DNA from 2 places in the Phytohabitans sp. LJ34 genome. Region 2 is predicted to be linked to the other one. Evidence: riboswitches for the same ligand, from Rfam matches in the RefSeq annotation. Region 2 holds a riboswitch; the other holds the start of a gene.
What was found. A riboswitch is a leader RNA that binds a small molecule or an ion and turns the genes downstream of it on or off. The one in region 2 is predicted to bind S-adenosylmethionine.
Positions count from the first base shown of each region.

Region 1: linked by a shared signal. The riboswitch ahead of ACTMTJ_RS20980 (aminotransferase class V-fold PLP-dependent enzyme) and the one ahead of thrC (threonine synthase) in region 2 are both predicted to bind S-adenosylmethionine.

Region 1 is NZ_JBQHDG010000011.1:193,119-200,087, forward strand. Features, by position in the region: gene ACTMTJ_RS20965 (alkaline phosphatase PhoX) at 1-926, opposite strand, end outside; gene ACTMTJ_RS20970 (GNAT family N-acetyltransferase) at 1,041-1,637, shown strand; gene ACTMTJ_RS20975 (M15 family metallopeptidase) at 1,642-2,574, opposite strand; SAM riboswitch class IV at 2,616-2,734, shown strand; gene ACTMTJ_RS20980 (aminotransferase class V-fold PLP-dependent enzyme) at 2,750-4,006, shown strand; gene ACTMTJ_RS20985 (hypothetical protein) at 3,999-4,637, opposite strand; gene ACTMTJ_RS20990 (hypothetical protein) at 4,702-5,310, opposite strand; gene ACTMTJ_RS20995 (non-reducing end alpha-L-arabinofuranosidase family hydrolase) at 5,690-6,969, shown strand, end outside.
Region 2 is NZ_JBQHDG010000014.1:191,106-198,074, forward strand. Features, by position in the region: gene ACTMTJ_RS24960 (AAA family ATPase) at 1-723, opposite strand, end outside; gene ACTMTJ_RS24965 (alpha/beta fold hydrolase) at 843-3,533, shown strand; gene ACTMTJ_RS24970 (ABC transporter permease) at 3,530-4,396, shown strand; SAM riboswitch class I at 4,466-4,603, shown strand; gene thrC (threonine synthase) at 4,613-5,917, shown strand; gene ACTMTJ_RS24980 (GNAT family N-acetyltransferase) at 6,222-6,969, shown strand, end outside.

The DNA.
Region 1 (6,969 bases), on a different contig from region 2:
GGCACCTCCACCCACCGCACGGGGAACGGGCGGCCCAGCTGTGCGGAGGTCAGGTAGGCGACGTCGGGCAGCACCGAGCCGTCGTCCATGATGATGGCCATCGCGGCGAGGGTGCCGGCGTCCGGGGCGAGCCGGGTGAGCACGCGTGGGCCGAGCTTGACGCCACGGGGCGCGGTCCACCGGAAGAAGAGGCCGTTGGGCTCGTCGGCGTCCTCGGAGAGGTAGATCTTCGTGCGGTCCTTGTCGACCGCGAGGGCCTCGTGGGCGTAGCGGCCCAGGCACTTGATCGGCCGCGGGTCGGCGCTGCCGTCGGCCCAGACCTCGAAGACGTAGCCGTGGTCCTTCTGGAAGACGCCGGACTGGTCGCCCTCCTCCCAGTCGTCGCCGGCGCGGTCCTCGGTCTCCTCGCAGGTGAGCCACGTGCCCCAGGGGGTGGGCCCGCCCGCGCAGTTGCTGACCGTGCCGGAGATGGCGACGAACTCGCCCAGGTTGCGGCCCGCGCGGTCCGTCTTGATCACGGTGCATCCGCCGGCGCCGACCGCACCGGGGTCGTAGACCGTGCCCTTGACGTGCGGCACGCCGAACTCGGCGCCGGGGTCGACCTCGTGGTTCTGGATCAGGGTGTACCGGCCGTGACCGGCGTCGTAGACGGCCATGCCGTCGTGGTCGGACGGGGTCAGCCCCTGACCCTTGTCGAGCTTCGTGACACCGGTCCGGGTGACGATCGCGTAGCTGAAGCCCTCAGGAAGGGCCAAAATCCCATCAGGGTCGTCGACGAGCGGCGGAAACGGCTTGTGACCCCGCCCCGCCGGCGGCCGAGGCCGGCTGGGGTGGGCCTGTGCCAGGGACGGAAAGCCCCCGGCGACGGCAATGCCTACTCCGGCGGCCGCGCCGCCGGCGAGGAAGTTACGACGAGAGGCAGGCACGAGGTTGAGCTCCTGTTCAAGTGGGGTGCTACCACGAGCAGCCAACCCCTGCGGACGGAACTCCGAGGCGCCTTTCGCGTGACGGAACGGCAACATCGAAGTAAAGGTTGAGGCGTGAGGATTACCCGTTCGACGCCGCCCGCCATCCCGGCCGGCGCCCTCGGCCCCGGTCCGCAACCCGTGCTTCCCGCTTCCGGCGGTCTGCTGTTGCGCCCTTGGGAGGCTCCCGACGCGCCGGCGTTCTTCGGCGCCTACCGGGATCCCGCCATCCAGCATTGGCACACCCGCCAGCCCTTGTCCGTGGAGCAGGTGCTCGAATGGTTCGACGGCTATCGCCAGGCTTGGGCGGGGGAGACGGCCGCGTCCTGGGCGGTGACCCGCGGCGGCGGTGAGGTGTGGGGACGTGTCGCCCTGAGCCAGATGGACCTTGATGACGGTGTCGCGGCGTGCGCCTACTGGGTGCTACCGGCCGCTCGTGGCGCGGGTGTCGCCACCCGCGCGCTGACCGCCCTGAGCGAATGGGCGCTGGGCGAGGCCGGCTTCCACCGGCTGTACCTGGATCATTCGACGCGCAACAATGCCTCCTGCCGGGTGGCGGTCAAGTCCGGTTTCGTTCTCGAGGGCACCCAGCGCAGTGCCGCCGTCCATTCCGACGGCCGGCACGACATGCACCTGCACGCCCGCGTCCGGGGTGACGACTCGCCTGTCTGACGGGTCAGCCGCCGCTGGCGGAGAAGTGCATGTAGTCCTTCAGCGATCGGTAGTCGCCGCCCCACGGCCAGCCGATCGCGGCGAAGGCCTGCACGGCCGGCCCGCCGGGCCGCACCATCCCGGGCCGTGTCTTGGCCCGGTCGAGGTACGCTGTGGCCAGCTCCGGCAGCACCACTTTGCCTTTGTGATAAGGGTTTTGGAACGGGTTGAGGTCTACGGCCAGCCCGTAGGCGTGCTGGGACCACGCGGTCTGACCTCGCACCGGCCGGCAGGCGAACGCCTCGGTCGTGTTGCCGTCACCGGTCGGCGGTGCCTTCATGTCGGCGGCGCTGGAGATCCGCATCCGCTCGATCGGGAAGTCGGCGGCGAACAGCCGGCGGAACACGGTGACGAGGTCGTCGGCCGCCCGCCTGTTGACCAGCAGCTCGCCGGTGTGGGCGCGCCCGTCGAAGCCGCGGAAGCCGACCGTGACGTAGCGCAGGTCCGCCGCGGCCACCGGGCAGCCCTTGCTCCAGCTGGACCTGGCCAGCACGCTGGCGGGCACCGCCTGCACGGTCGCGTGGAAGCGGCCGTCGGGCGGCGGTGGCAGGTCGTCGACCGTGATGATGGACCGGTTGCGCAGCTCTGGCGGGGTGTCCTGGGCCGCGGCGGACCCGTTCGGCCCCACCGGGAGGACCCGCTTTCCCAGCCACTGTGGTGCGGCGGTGGCGGCGCCGACGCGGGTGGGCGTCGGGCTGGGGGACGTGCCGCGCGCCGTCGGCGAGGCCGTAGGAGCCGGCGGCGGTGTTGCTGCCGGCCTGCTCGCCGCCGGGCCGGCCGGGTCGCCGGAGCAGCCGCCCAGGGCGTAGCCGAGGCAGACGACCACGACCAGCAGGCCCGCCACTCGGGCGGCGCCGCGGAGCACTGTCATCAGTGGCGAGTCTTGCAGCCAGGTCACCGACCGTCCACCGCGGTGGCGGTCTTGTATAGTCCGGGGAAGGTCAAGAGCGCCAGCGTCAAGCCCCGGCTCGCTGGCCGGCAACCCTCGTGTTCACGGTGGGGTGCCCCGGGTGACGACCAGACCCGTGGCCGAGCCGCGCCGCGGGTAAGCGTGAGCCTCGGAGGCCTGCCCCATGACGCTGGACATCGTCGGTGCCGATCTGCCCGTGCGGCTGCGGTCGGGGGCGACCGTCCGCTTCGCCCATCTCGACTACGCCGCATCGGCGCCGTGCGCCCGCCCCGCCGCCGCGGCGGTGGAAAGGCTGCTGCCCTGGTACGGCAGCGTGCATCGCGGCGCCGGCGTACGGTCCAGCAGGTCCACATTGGAGTACGAGCGGGCCCGTCAGGCGGTCGGCGACTTCGTCGGCGCGCGTGCCGGTGACGCGGTCGTCTTCACCCGAAACACGACCGACGCGCTCAACCTGTTGGCCCACGCCCTGCCCGCCGGCACCACCACGGTCGTGTTCGACGGTGAGCACCACGCCAACCTGCTGCCGTGGCCCAACCCGGTGCGCCTGCCCGCACCGCCCGACCCGGACGCGGCCGCCAACCTGCTCGACCGGGCGCTGGACCGGATCGAGGGGCCGGCGATCTTCGCGGTGACCGGCGCCAGCAACGTCACCGGCGAGGTGTGGCCGGTACGCCGCCTCGCCGACGTCGCGCGCGCACACCACGCCCGGACCGTCGTCGACGCGGCTCAGCTCGCGCCGCACCGGGCGGTCGACATGGCCGAACTGGGCGCCGATTACCTGGCGTTCTCCGGACACAAGCTGTACGCACCGTTCGGCGCCGGCGTGCTCGTCGGCCGATCCGACTGGCTGGACGGCGGCGAGCCGTACCTGCGCGGTGGCGGCGCGAGCGCGGCCGTCGGCGACCACCCCGGCGAGGTGACCTGGACGACCGGGCCGGCGCGCCACGAGGGCGGCACCCCGAACCTGCTCGGCGCGGTCTCGCTCGCGGCCGTGTGCGACGCCCTCACCGGCACCGACCGGGACGCGATCCACGAGCGCGAGCAGGAGCTGCTGCGGCGGCTGCGGGCCGGCCTGGCGGCAGTGCGGGGCGCGGTGCCGGTGAGCCTGTTCGACGATGCCCATCCGCGGGTGGGCATCGTCTCCCTCGCGCTGCCCGGCTACGACGTCGCGGCGGTCGCGGAGCGGCTCGGCGCCGACCACGGCATCGGCGTGCGGGCCGGGCAGTTCTGCGCGCACCCGCTCGCCCGCCGCCTGACCGGCACCACGGCGGCGGGCGGCGCCGACTGCGCCGCCGATCCCGCGGCGTTGCTGCGGATCAGCTTCGGCCTGGGTACCACCGACGACGACATCGACCGCGTCGTCGCCGCCCTCGCCGCCGAGGTAGCCGCCGACAGGGAAGGCGTGCCTGGGCTTACGTGAGCGTGAACCGTTCCGTGCCAGGTCGCCCGAGCCGGATGCCCGTAGTGCTGACCATCGTCAGAGCCGCGTGACCGATCCGGTAACCGGTCAGCGGCTTGCCGAATTGATTCTTGATACGTGCCGGTCGGGTCGCGGCGACCAGGACCGACCGGATCGCTCGGGCCTGCTGGAGAAGGAGCTGGTGCGTATCGGCGCCGACCTCGTCCTCGAACCAGCGGACGTCCAGCCAGCCGACGTCGAAGTACGCGCCGCCCGCGGCGTGCCGATAGCCAGGATCGTGGTCGCAGTAGGTGTTGTCGAGCTCATGTCGACGACAAGAACGCCACAATTCAAAGGCCGCGGCGACCGGAGGACCGTCCGGCACGGTGACCCCGTCTGCGAGGGTGACGCCGTCCGGCGGGCGCGCGCCGATTGGCAGGTGCAGGAAAGCTTGAACGCCGCGGCTGCCACACCTCATCGCGGTCGCCAGCGACTCGTGCAGGTGGATCGGGTGCAGCCCCGGCGCCCCGGGCTGCCCGCATTGCCACGCGGTCGCCGGAAACGCCATGCGCAACGCCAGATCGAACGCGTCTTCGTCGTCCGGCAGCAGCCACATGCCGACGTTTACGGTGCGGGAGCCCGCGTAGGCCATCGGCCAACGGTACGCCACTCGACGCGTGCTGGGAGGCATCGACGGGCAGGGCTTCGCTATCGGGTCAGATCGGTCGGACCGCGAAGGCGACCTCCACGTGCGGCAGTGCGTCGCGGGGGATCGCCGCCGTGACTACCGTGTGGGCGCCTAGCTCAACGCCGACGCCGTACACGTCCGGGTCGGTGTCGATGCGCGAGCCGTCCAGGACGGCGCCGTCGACCAAGACCGGGATGCCGTGGTCGACGCAGCGCTCGTACACCGGGCTGTCCAATTCGGACGGTGGATGGCTGCTCACCACGCGGGTCTGGCGGAACTGGTTGACGAGGACGTGGTTTACGTGTGCGGCCAGCACGCTCTCGATCGTGTCGAACGCGCCCGGCCGCCGGCTCCACCGGGTGCGCACACACTCCCACAGAATGGGGTAGCGCATCCGCCGGACCTGCTCCACCAGCCATTGGGGTCGGGGCCAGCGCGGCTCCGCCTCCAGCGCGTGGCGTTGCTCCGGATCCAACTCGGCGAGGTTGGCCGGATCGTCGGGCTCGTCCGGATTGCGCCACAGCGTGTAGCTGATGCTCACCTCGCACCAATCCAGCGCGCCGCCGGTGCTCACCCCGATCGCGCCCCAATCCTCCAGATGAGGCTGGGACGTGATGCCGACAACCGGCACCGGCATGTCTCGCGCCTGCTCCCGCCATCGCACGCGCGGGTCTGGCTCATCCTCACCGATGACGCCCGCAAACCTCACACCACCCAGTCTCCGGACATCGGCCATGACGTCAACCGCGACCGACGTGAGTGCGTCGTGAGTCTTGCGAATCGGTTTAGCGTGACGGTCACCGCGCGCCAAGACTTCTTTCGAAACATTTCCGAAACATCTTGACGTGGGTCACTGTCTTCGTTCACAGTCCCATGAGGGCGGTGCGCTCACTCGCACCGCCCGGGTTGGCTACCTATCGCCGTACAGCCCTACATGTTTCTGCCCGGATGCCGCCCGGAGATGTTAACGCTAACAACGGACGGTGTCGATACTGTTGTCGGAAAGGAGTGACGCTATGTCGGTCGGGTCGGCGCGTGCTGTGAGGTGGCGTCGTGGGGTGGCCGCGGCGGCGGCCGCGGTGGTCGTGGGTGGCGCGCTCGTCACGGTGGCCGCGACGTCGGCGTCGGCGGCCACTGTGGACACCACCGCCTGGTATGTACTTGTGAACCGGAACAGTGGCAAGGCTTTGGACCTGTACAACCTCGCCACCAACGACGGCGCGCGGATCACGCAGTGGACGCGTAACGACGGCGCCCAGCAGCAGTGGCAGTTCGTCGACTCCGGGGGCGGGTACTACCGGCTCAAGTCCCGCCACTCGGGCAAGGTGCTCGACGTCTACAACTGGTCCACAGCGGACGGTGGCGCGATCGTGCAATGGTCCGACCACAACGGGGCGAACCAGCAGTTCCGGCTGGCCGACTCGGACGGCGGCCACGTCCGGTTGATCAACCGGAACAGCAACAAGGCGGTCGAGATCCAGGGTGCCGCGACCAACGACGGCGGCAACGTGGTGCAGTACACGGACTGGGGCGGCAGCAACCAGCAGTGGCAACTCGTCCGCATCGGCGGGACGACGCCGACTAATCCGACGACGCCACCGCCCAGCGGGTGTGCTCTGCCGTCGACGTACCGCTGGACCTCGACCGGCTCGCTGGCGAACCCGCGGTCGGGATGGGTGTCGCTCAAGGACTTCACCTACGCCCCGTACAACGGGCGGCATCTGGTCTACGCCACCACCCACGACACCGGAACCACCTGGGGCTCGATGAACTTCGGCCTCTTCTCCAACTGGTCCGAGATGGCCTCGGCCAGCCAGAATGCGATGTCGTCGGGCACGGTGGCGCCGTCGTTGTTCTACTTCGCTCCCAGAAACATTTGGGTGCTGGCCTACCAGTGGGGTGGGACCGCGTTCTCCTACCGCACCTCCAGCGATCCGACCAATCCGAATGGCTGGTCGTCTCAGCAGGTGCTGTCCACCGCCACCATCTCCAACTCCAGCACCGGTCCGATCGACCAGGCGCTGATCGGTGACAGCAGCAACATGTACCTGTTCTTCGCCGGCGACAACGGCCGCATCTACCGGGCCAGCATGCCGATCGGGAACTTCCCGGGCAGCTTCGGCAACCAGGCCACCGTCATCATGACCGACACCACGAACAACCTGTTCGAAGCGGTCCAGGTCTACAAACTCCAGGGCCGAACCCAATACCTCATGATCGTCGAAGCCATCGGCGCGCAGGGCCGCTACTTCCGCTCGTTCACGGCCACCAGCCTGGGTGGCACCTGGACGCCGCA
Region 2 (6,969 bases):
GCCGAGCGCGACCGTGGTGCCGAGCTTGGTGAGCACCTCGCGGTGGTGGAAGCCGAGGTCGAGCAGCTCGGTCAGCTCCTGCGCCTGGGTGCGCAGCCCCGGCAGGTCGTCGATGGACGGCGCTTCCTCGGCCGAAGCGGTGGCGGGTGGCTGCACCGCCACCGAGCCGGGCTCGTGCGTGGCCTGGCCACCGTCCCAGGCGACGACGGTGTCCATTGTGACCAGTGCGGCGTCAGCCGGCTCGACGGCACCGACGGTGAGCAGGGTGCTCGTCCACGCGTACCCCACTGTGTTGGCGAGGCTGCGCCGCGCGGCCTGGATGAGGGCGCGGACGCCGGACTCGGTCACCACGTCTTGGGGTAGGAGCGAGACGTTGTCGCCGGCGGTGACCACCTTGCCGAGCAGCGCGAGGCGGAGCATCTCGGGGGAGACGGCCGCGATGATCTCGGCGGGCCCGGCCAGCGTGACGCGGCGGGCGGCCACGACCGGCGCGGGCGCGACCGTGATCTGGCCGCCGTCGCGCACGCCGAGGTTGCCGAGGATGAGGTCGTCGGCATAGAGCAGGGCGCGGCTGGCGCCGGCCTCGGCGCGGGCCGCGATGCCGGCGGTCGCGCGCCGGCCGGTCATCCGCACCGGGTCGCCGGGGTTGAGGTCGAGCGCGGTCAGCACCTCGGGATGGAGCCGCACCACCCCTCGGCGGGCGTCAAGTGCCGCCGGACGCATGCTTGCGGTCAGCGTGAGATCGCGTTCGGCCACCCGCCGAGAGTAGCCCGGCGGTTCATCCTGAGAGGCTTCTCAGCCAGGTCGGGGCGGCGCGCCGTACCGTTTGGCTCATGCCATCGATCCGGTCGCCGCGCGTCCGCCGCGCCCTGCCCGCGGCGGCGGTCGCGTTCGCCCTGCTCGCCGCGGCGACGGTGTGGGTGGCCTGGCCAGAGTCGGCGGCGTATACGACGGAGCAGCAGATCGTCTCCGTCCGCTCCGGGCCGGGCGGCGACGAGCCGGTCGACCTGGACACGACGCTCTACCTGCCCACCGAGCGGAGTGGCCCGGTGCCGGCGGTGCTGCTCGCGCACGGCTTCGGCGGCACCAAGGAGAGTGTGCGCACCGACGCCGAAGACCTGGCCGGGCTCGGCTACGCGGTGCTGGCGTACACGGCACGAGGCTTCGGGCGCAGCGGCGGCGAGATCCACCTCGACAGCCCCGACTACGAGGTGCGCGACGCGCAGCGCCTCCTCGACTGGCTCGCCGCCCGCCCCGAGGTCCGCAAGGACGCCGGCGGAGACCCGCGGGTGGGCGTCGTCGGCGGCTCGTACGGCGGTGGGCTCGCGCTCCTGCTCGCCGCCCAGGACCAGCGGGTCGACGCGATCGTTCCCATGATCACCTGGAACGACCTGGCCCGCTCCTTCCTGCCCCAGTCCACCGGCGGTGATCCGGTCGACGGGGTCTTCAAGAAAGGCTGGGCCGGGGTCTTCTTCGGGGGGACCTGTGGCCGCTTCGCGCGGGACGTCTGCGAGATGTACCAGCGCACCGCCACCACCGGCCGCGCCACCCCGGAGGCCGTCGAGCTGTTGCGCCGCTCCAGCCCGGCGACCGTGCTCGACCGGATCAAGGCGCCGACCCTGCTTGTACAGGGCGAGGCGGACACGCTCTTCCCGCTCGCCGAGGCGGACGCCAACGCGCGGGGCATCGCGGCCAATGGCACGCCGGTGCGGGTGGCCTGGTTCACCGGCGGCCACGACGGCGGCGACGGCCCGCGCTCCGACCGTGACCGGGTGCGGTTCCTCACCGCGCAGTGGCTCGACCACTACGTCAAGGGCGAGGGCGACGCGCCGGCCAACAGCTTCACCTGGTCGCGGGTCGCCGGCTTCGACGCGATGGACCGCGGCCTCGTCACCAACGGCTACTCGGTCGACGACTACCCCGGGCTCTCCGGCACGGCCAGCCAGCGGGTGCCGCTCGCCGGGCCGCCGCAGCCGATCGCCAACCCGCCCGGTGGCAACCCGGCCGCCATCTCCGCCATACCCGGGGGCGGGAGCCTGACCACGGCCGCCTCCGAGGTGGGCGGGCTGGTCGGCGACCTGCCCGGCCAGCACGCGATCTTCCAGTCCGAGCCGCTCGCCGAGGCGGTCGACATCGCGGGCACGCCCACCGTCTCCATCCGGGCCGCGGCGCCGGCGGGCGAGGCCGTGCTTTTCGTCAAGCTCTACGACGTCGACGAAAACGGCACCGCCACGCTCCCCGGCGGCATCGTCGCGCCGGTGCGGCTGACCGGCCTGCCCGCCGACCCGGCACAGGCGCGGGCGGTCACCGTGACGCTGCCGGCGATCGTGCGGCGGGTCGAGGCCGGCCACCGGCTGCGGGTCGTCGTGGCCACCTCCGACCAGGGGTACGCGACGCCGGCCCAACCCGCCGTGTACACGGTGGCGCTCGGCGGCGACGGGATCACGGTGCCGACGGTCACGGGTGAACCCATCCCGACGACCGCGGTGCTCTGGCGCTGGGTGCTCGCCGGGCTCCTCGCCGCGGTGCTGCTGGGCCTCGCGGTGGTCCTGCTGGTCGTGCGGCGCCGGCACCGCCGCGCCGATTCCACGATCCACGAGGAGTACGCGCAGACGCCGCTCGTGGTCCGCCGGCTGCGCAAGGAGTACGCGGACGGCTTCGTCGCGGTGTCCAATGTCGACTTCACGGTCGAGCGCGGTCAGGTGATGGGGCTGCTCGGGCCGAACGGCGCGGGCAAGACGACCACGCTGCGCGTGCTGATGGGGCTGACCCAGCCGACCGGCGGGGAGATATATGTATTCGGCCACCGGCTCGTGCCCGGCTCGCCGGTGCTCTCCCGGCTCGGCGCGCTTGTCGAGGGGCCGGGCTTCATGCCCCACATGAGCGGGCTCGACAACCTCAAGGCGTACTGGCGGGCCACCGGCCGGCCGGAGGCGGACGGCCGGCTAGACGAGGCGGTCGAGATCGCCGGGCTCGGTGACTCGATCCACCGCAAGGTCCGCAAGTACAGCCACGGCATGAAGCAGCGCCTCGCGATCGCCCAGGCGATGCTGGGCCTGCCTGAGCTGCTGGTGCTCGACGAGCCGACCGACGGGCTCGACCCGCCGCAGATCGCCGAGATGCGCCGGGTGCTCAAGCGGTACGCCACCGACGGGCGGGCCGTGCTCGTGTCGAGCCACCTGCTCGCCGAGGTGGAGCAGACCTGCACCCACGCGGTTGTCGTCAACAAGGGCGAGATCGTGGCGTCCGGGCCGGTCGAGGAGATCGTGGGTGACTCGCCGACGGTGCGGCTGGACGTCTCCGACGTGGACGCGGCCGAGGCGGTGCTCCAGCGGCTCGCCGGGGTGCGTTCGGTCGCCGGCGACGGCGCCAACGGGCTGGTGGTGGACATCAACGGCACCGCGCGCAGCGAGGTGGTGGCCGAGCTCGTCCGCGCCGGCGTCGGGGTCGACCGGGTGGTGCCCCGGCGGCGGCTCGAAGACGCCTTCCTGGCCCTGGTGGGCGACAACTCGCGAGGGAGTGGTGACCGATGAGCACGGCGACGATCGGCGCGGCCACCGGTTACCGCCCGAGCCGCACGCTCACGGTGTGGCAGGAGTGGCGGCGGCAGGCGTCCCGGCGGCGCACCCAGCTCGCGCTCGGCTTCATGGTGCTGCTGCCGCTGATCGTGCTGGTCGCGTTCCAGTTCGACAGCGGGGGCGACGACGACAACGGCGGCGGCGAGTTCGCCAGCCTGATCGACCTGGCCACGTCGGGCGGGCTCAACTTCACGCTCTTCACGCTCTTCGTCTCGGCCGGCTTCCTGCTCACCGTCGTGGTGGCGCTCTTCTGCGGCGACACGGTGGCGAGCGAGGCGAGCTGGGGCAGCCTCCGCTACCTGCTGGCGGTACCGGTGCCCCGGGCCCGGCTGCTCGCGGTCAAGCTGGTCGTCGCGCTCGGGTACTCGGCCGTCGCCCTGACCCTGCTCGCCGGCACCGCCCTGCTCGTCGGCACGCTGCGCTACGGCTGGTCGCCGCTGCGCAGCACCGTGGCGGCCGAGATCCCGGCCGGGGAAGGCCTGCTGCGGCTGCTCGGCATCCTCGGCTACCTCGCGGTGGGCCTGCTGGTGGTGGCCGGGCTGGCGTTCCTGCTCTCGGTGCTCACCGACGCGCCGCTCGGCGCGGTCGGCGGGGCGGTGCTCCTCTTCATCCTCTCCAGCATCCTGGACCAGATCACCGCGCTGGGGAGCATCCGTTCCTTCCTGCCGACGCACTACAGCGACGCCTGGCTGGGGCTGCTGTCGACGCCCGTGCAGTCCGACGACATCGTCAAGGGCTGCATCTCGGCGGTCGCGTACGCCACGCTCTTCTGGTCGCTCGCCTTCTGGCGCTTCACCCGCAAAGACGTGGTGTCGTGAGGCAGATCACCGGAAAGGCGCGGTAGCCGGCTTCGCCCCGTACACTGTGTCGGGAACACACAACTGAATACCTCATCCAGAGGGGCAGAGGGATACGGCCCGATGAAGCCCCGGCAACCACCCGCGTGACTCGATGACGAGGCCAATCGCGGAGCAGGTGCCAATTCCGTCCCCGCCGCACGGTGCGGCGCAGGGGAAAGATGAGAGGACGCCTCGATGCCGTCGACACTCGACGCTACGACCATCACCACCTCGGACGCCCCCACCCAGACCAGCCCTGCCCGCGCACTCGCCTGTCGCGGCTGCGGCAAGGAGTACCCGCTCGCCGCCCAGCACGCCTGTTACGAGTGTTTCGGCCCGCTCGAGGTGGCCTACGACCAGGCCGCTCTCGCGCGGGTAACCCGGGCACAGATCGAGGCTGGCCCGCACAGCATCTGGCGTTACGCGGCGCTGCTCCCCACCGGACAGGACCCGGCGAGCCGGGTGACCCTCGACCCGGGGCTCACGCCGCTCGTCTCCGCTTCCCAGCTCGCCGCCGAGCTGGGCGTGCGCGGGCCGCTGTGGGTCAAGGACGACAGCGCCAACCCGACCCACTCGTTCAAGGACCGGGTCGTCTCGGTGGCCCTCACCGCGGCGCGCGGGCTCGGCTTCACCCGCTTCGCCTGCGCCTCCACCGGCAACCTGGCCAACTCGGTCGCCGCGCACGCGGCCCGCGCCGGTGTGCCGTCGATCGTGTTCATCCCCGGTGACCTCGAGCCCGGCAAGGTCGTCACCACGGCTGTGTACGGCGGCGACCTGGTGGCGATCGAGGGCTCGTACGACGACGTCAACCGGCTGTGCAGCGAGCTCGTCGAGACGGACGAGTTCGAAGACACCGCGTTCGTCAACGTCAACGTGCGGCCGTACTACGCGGAGGGTTCCAAGACCCTCGGGTACGAGGTGGCCGAGCAGCTGGGCTGGCGCCTGCCCGAGCAGGTGGTCATCCCGATGGCGAGCGGCGAGCTGCTCACGAAGATCGACAAGGCGTTCAGCGAGCTTGTCGAGATCGGCCTCGTCGAGGCGCCGGCCAACGGGTGGCGGGTCTTCGGCGCCCAGTCCGCCGGCTGCAACCCGATCGCCGTGGCCCTGCACAACGGCGTCAGCGACATCATCCCGGTCAAGCCGGTCGGCATCGCCAAGTCACTCAACATCGGCGACCCGGCCGCCGGGCTGTACGCGCTGGAGGCCGTGCGCCGCACCGGCGGCTGGATGGACTACGCGAGCGACGACGAGATCCGCGACGCGATCCAGCTGCTCGCCCGTACCACCGGCGTGTTCGCCGAGACGGCTGGTGGCGTGACCGTGGCCGTGCTCAAAAAGCTCGTCGAGTCGGGCAAGCTCGACCCGGACGCCGAGACGGTCGTCTTCAACACCGGCGAAGGGCTCAAGACCATCGATGCGGTGGCGGAGCAGGTCGGTCCGACGTACCGGATCAAGCCCTCGCTCCGCGGTGCCCGGGACGCCGGCCTCCTCGACTCCTGATCATGCGATTCCCGGTCACGGCCCGTGGGAGCGCGACCACGGAGGGAGCCGCAGGTAGGAAAAGTTTTACCGGGATGGGAGTTGCATTCCGTAGTCGTGAATTTGCCGTCCGTCGAGAAAACACCGCTCCGGGGACTTGACGGCGCCATCTGGACGACGCAGGATGCTCCGTGCGGGAGGGCGGTCGCCGTAGGCTTTAGCTCTAACGTCCCAGCGCCGGAGGCGCTGTGCGACCGTCCCTCCCGACCAAATCTCCCCGCAAAATCGGTCGCGACGAGCCTCCTGGCGAGGCACCCTCGGTGGCATGGACATCGCCGTCAAGCCCCTAGATCCGGCCGACGAGAAAGCCGTCGAGCAGGCCTACCAGATCACCGAGGCCGCGCTGGCCGCGGATGTGCCGGACTTCCCGCCTGTGGGGCGGCAGCGCTTCCTAGCCGAGCTGCGCCACCCGTGGCCCGGCAACGCGCACGAGCGGGCACTGGCCACGATCGACGGTGTCGCCGCCGGTTACGTGGTGATCGAGCTGCCGCAGCTCGACAACCTCGACAACGCCGAGGTCGACCTCATGGTGCATCCCGAGTATCGGCGGCGTGGCGTGGGACGCGCGCTGTACGAGTACGCCAAGGACGTGGTCCGGGGGCTGGGCCGCAAGCGGCTGATGGGCATGTCCGTCGAGACGCTGCCCGGCGGCGTGGCGCGCGATGAGGCGGGCGGCGGGTTCGCCACCGCGATGGGCGCCAAGGGCGCGCTGAGCGACGTGCGCCGGCGCCTCGACGTCACCAAGGTCGACGAGGCCGATCTCGACCGGCAGCTCGCCGCCGCCTGGGAGCGCGCGGCTGGCTATTCGCTCATCCAGTGGCGGGGCGCCACGCCCGAGGAGATCATCGACGACATCGCGTACCTCGACGGGCGGCTGACCGCCGACGCGCCGATGGGTGAGCTCGAGTGGGAGGTCGAGAAGATCGACGCCGACCGCCTCCGCGCGATGGACGCGGTCGTCATGGCCCGCGGTCGACGCCGTTACCACTCGGCGGTGCGCCACGACGAGAGCG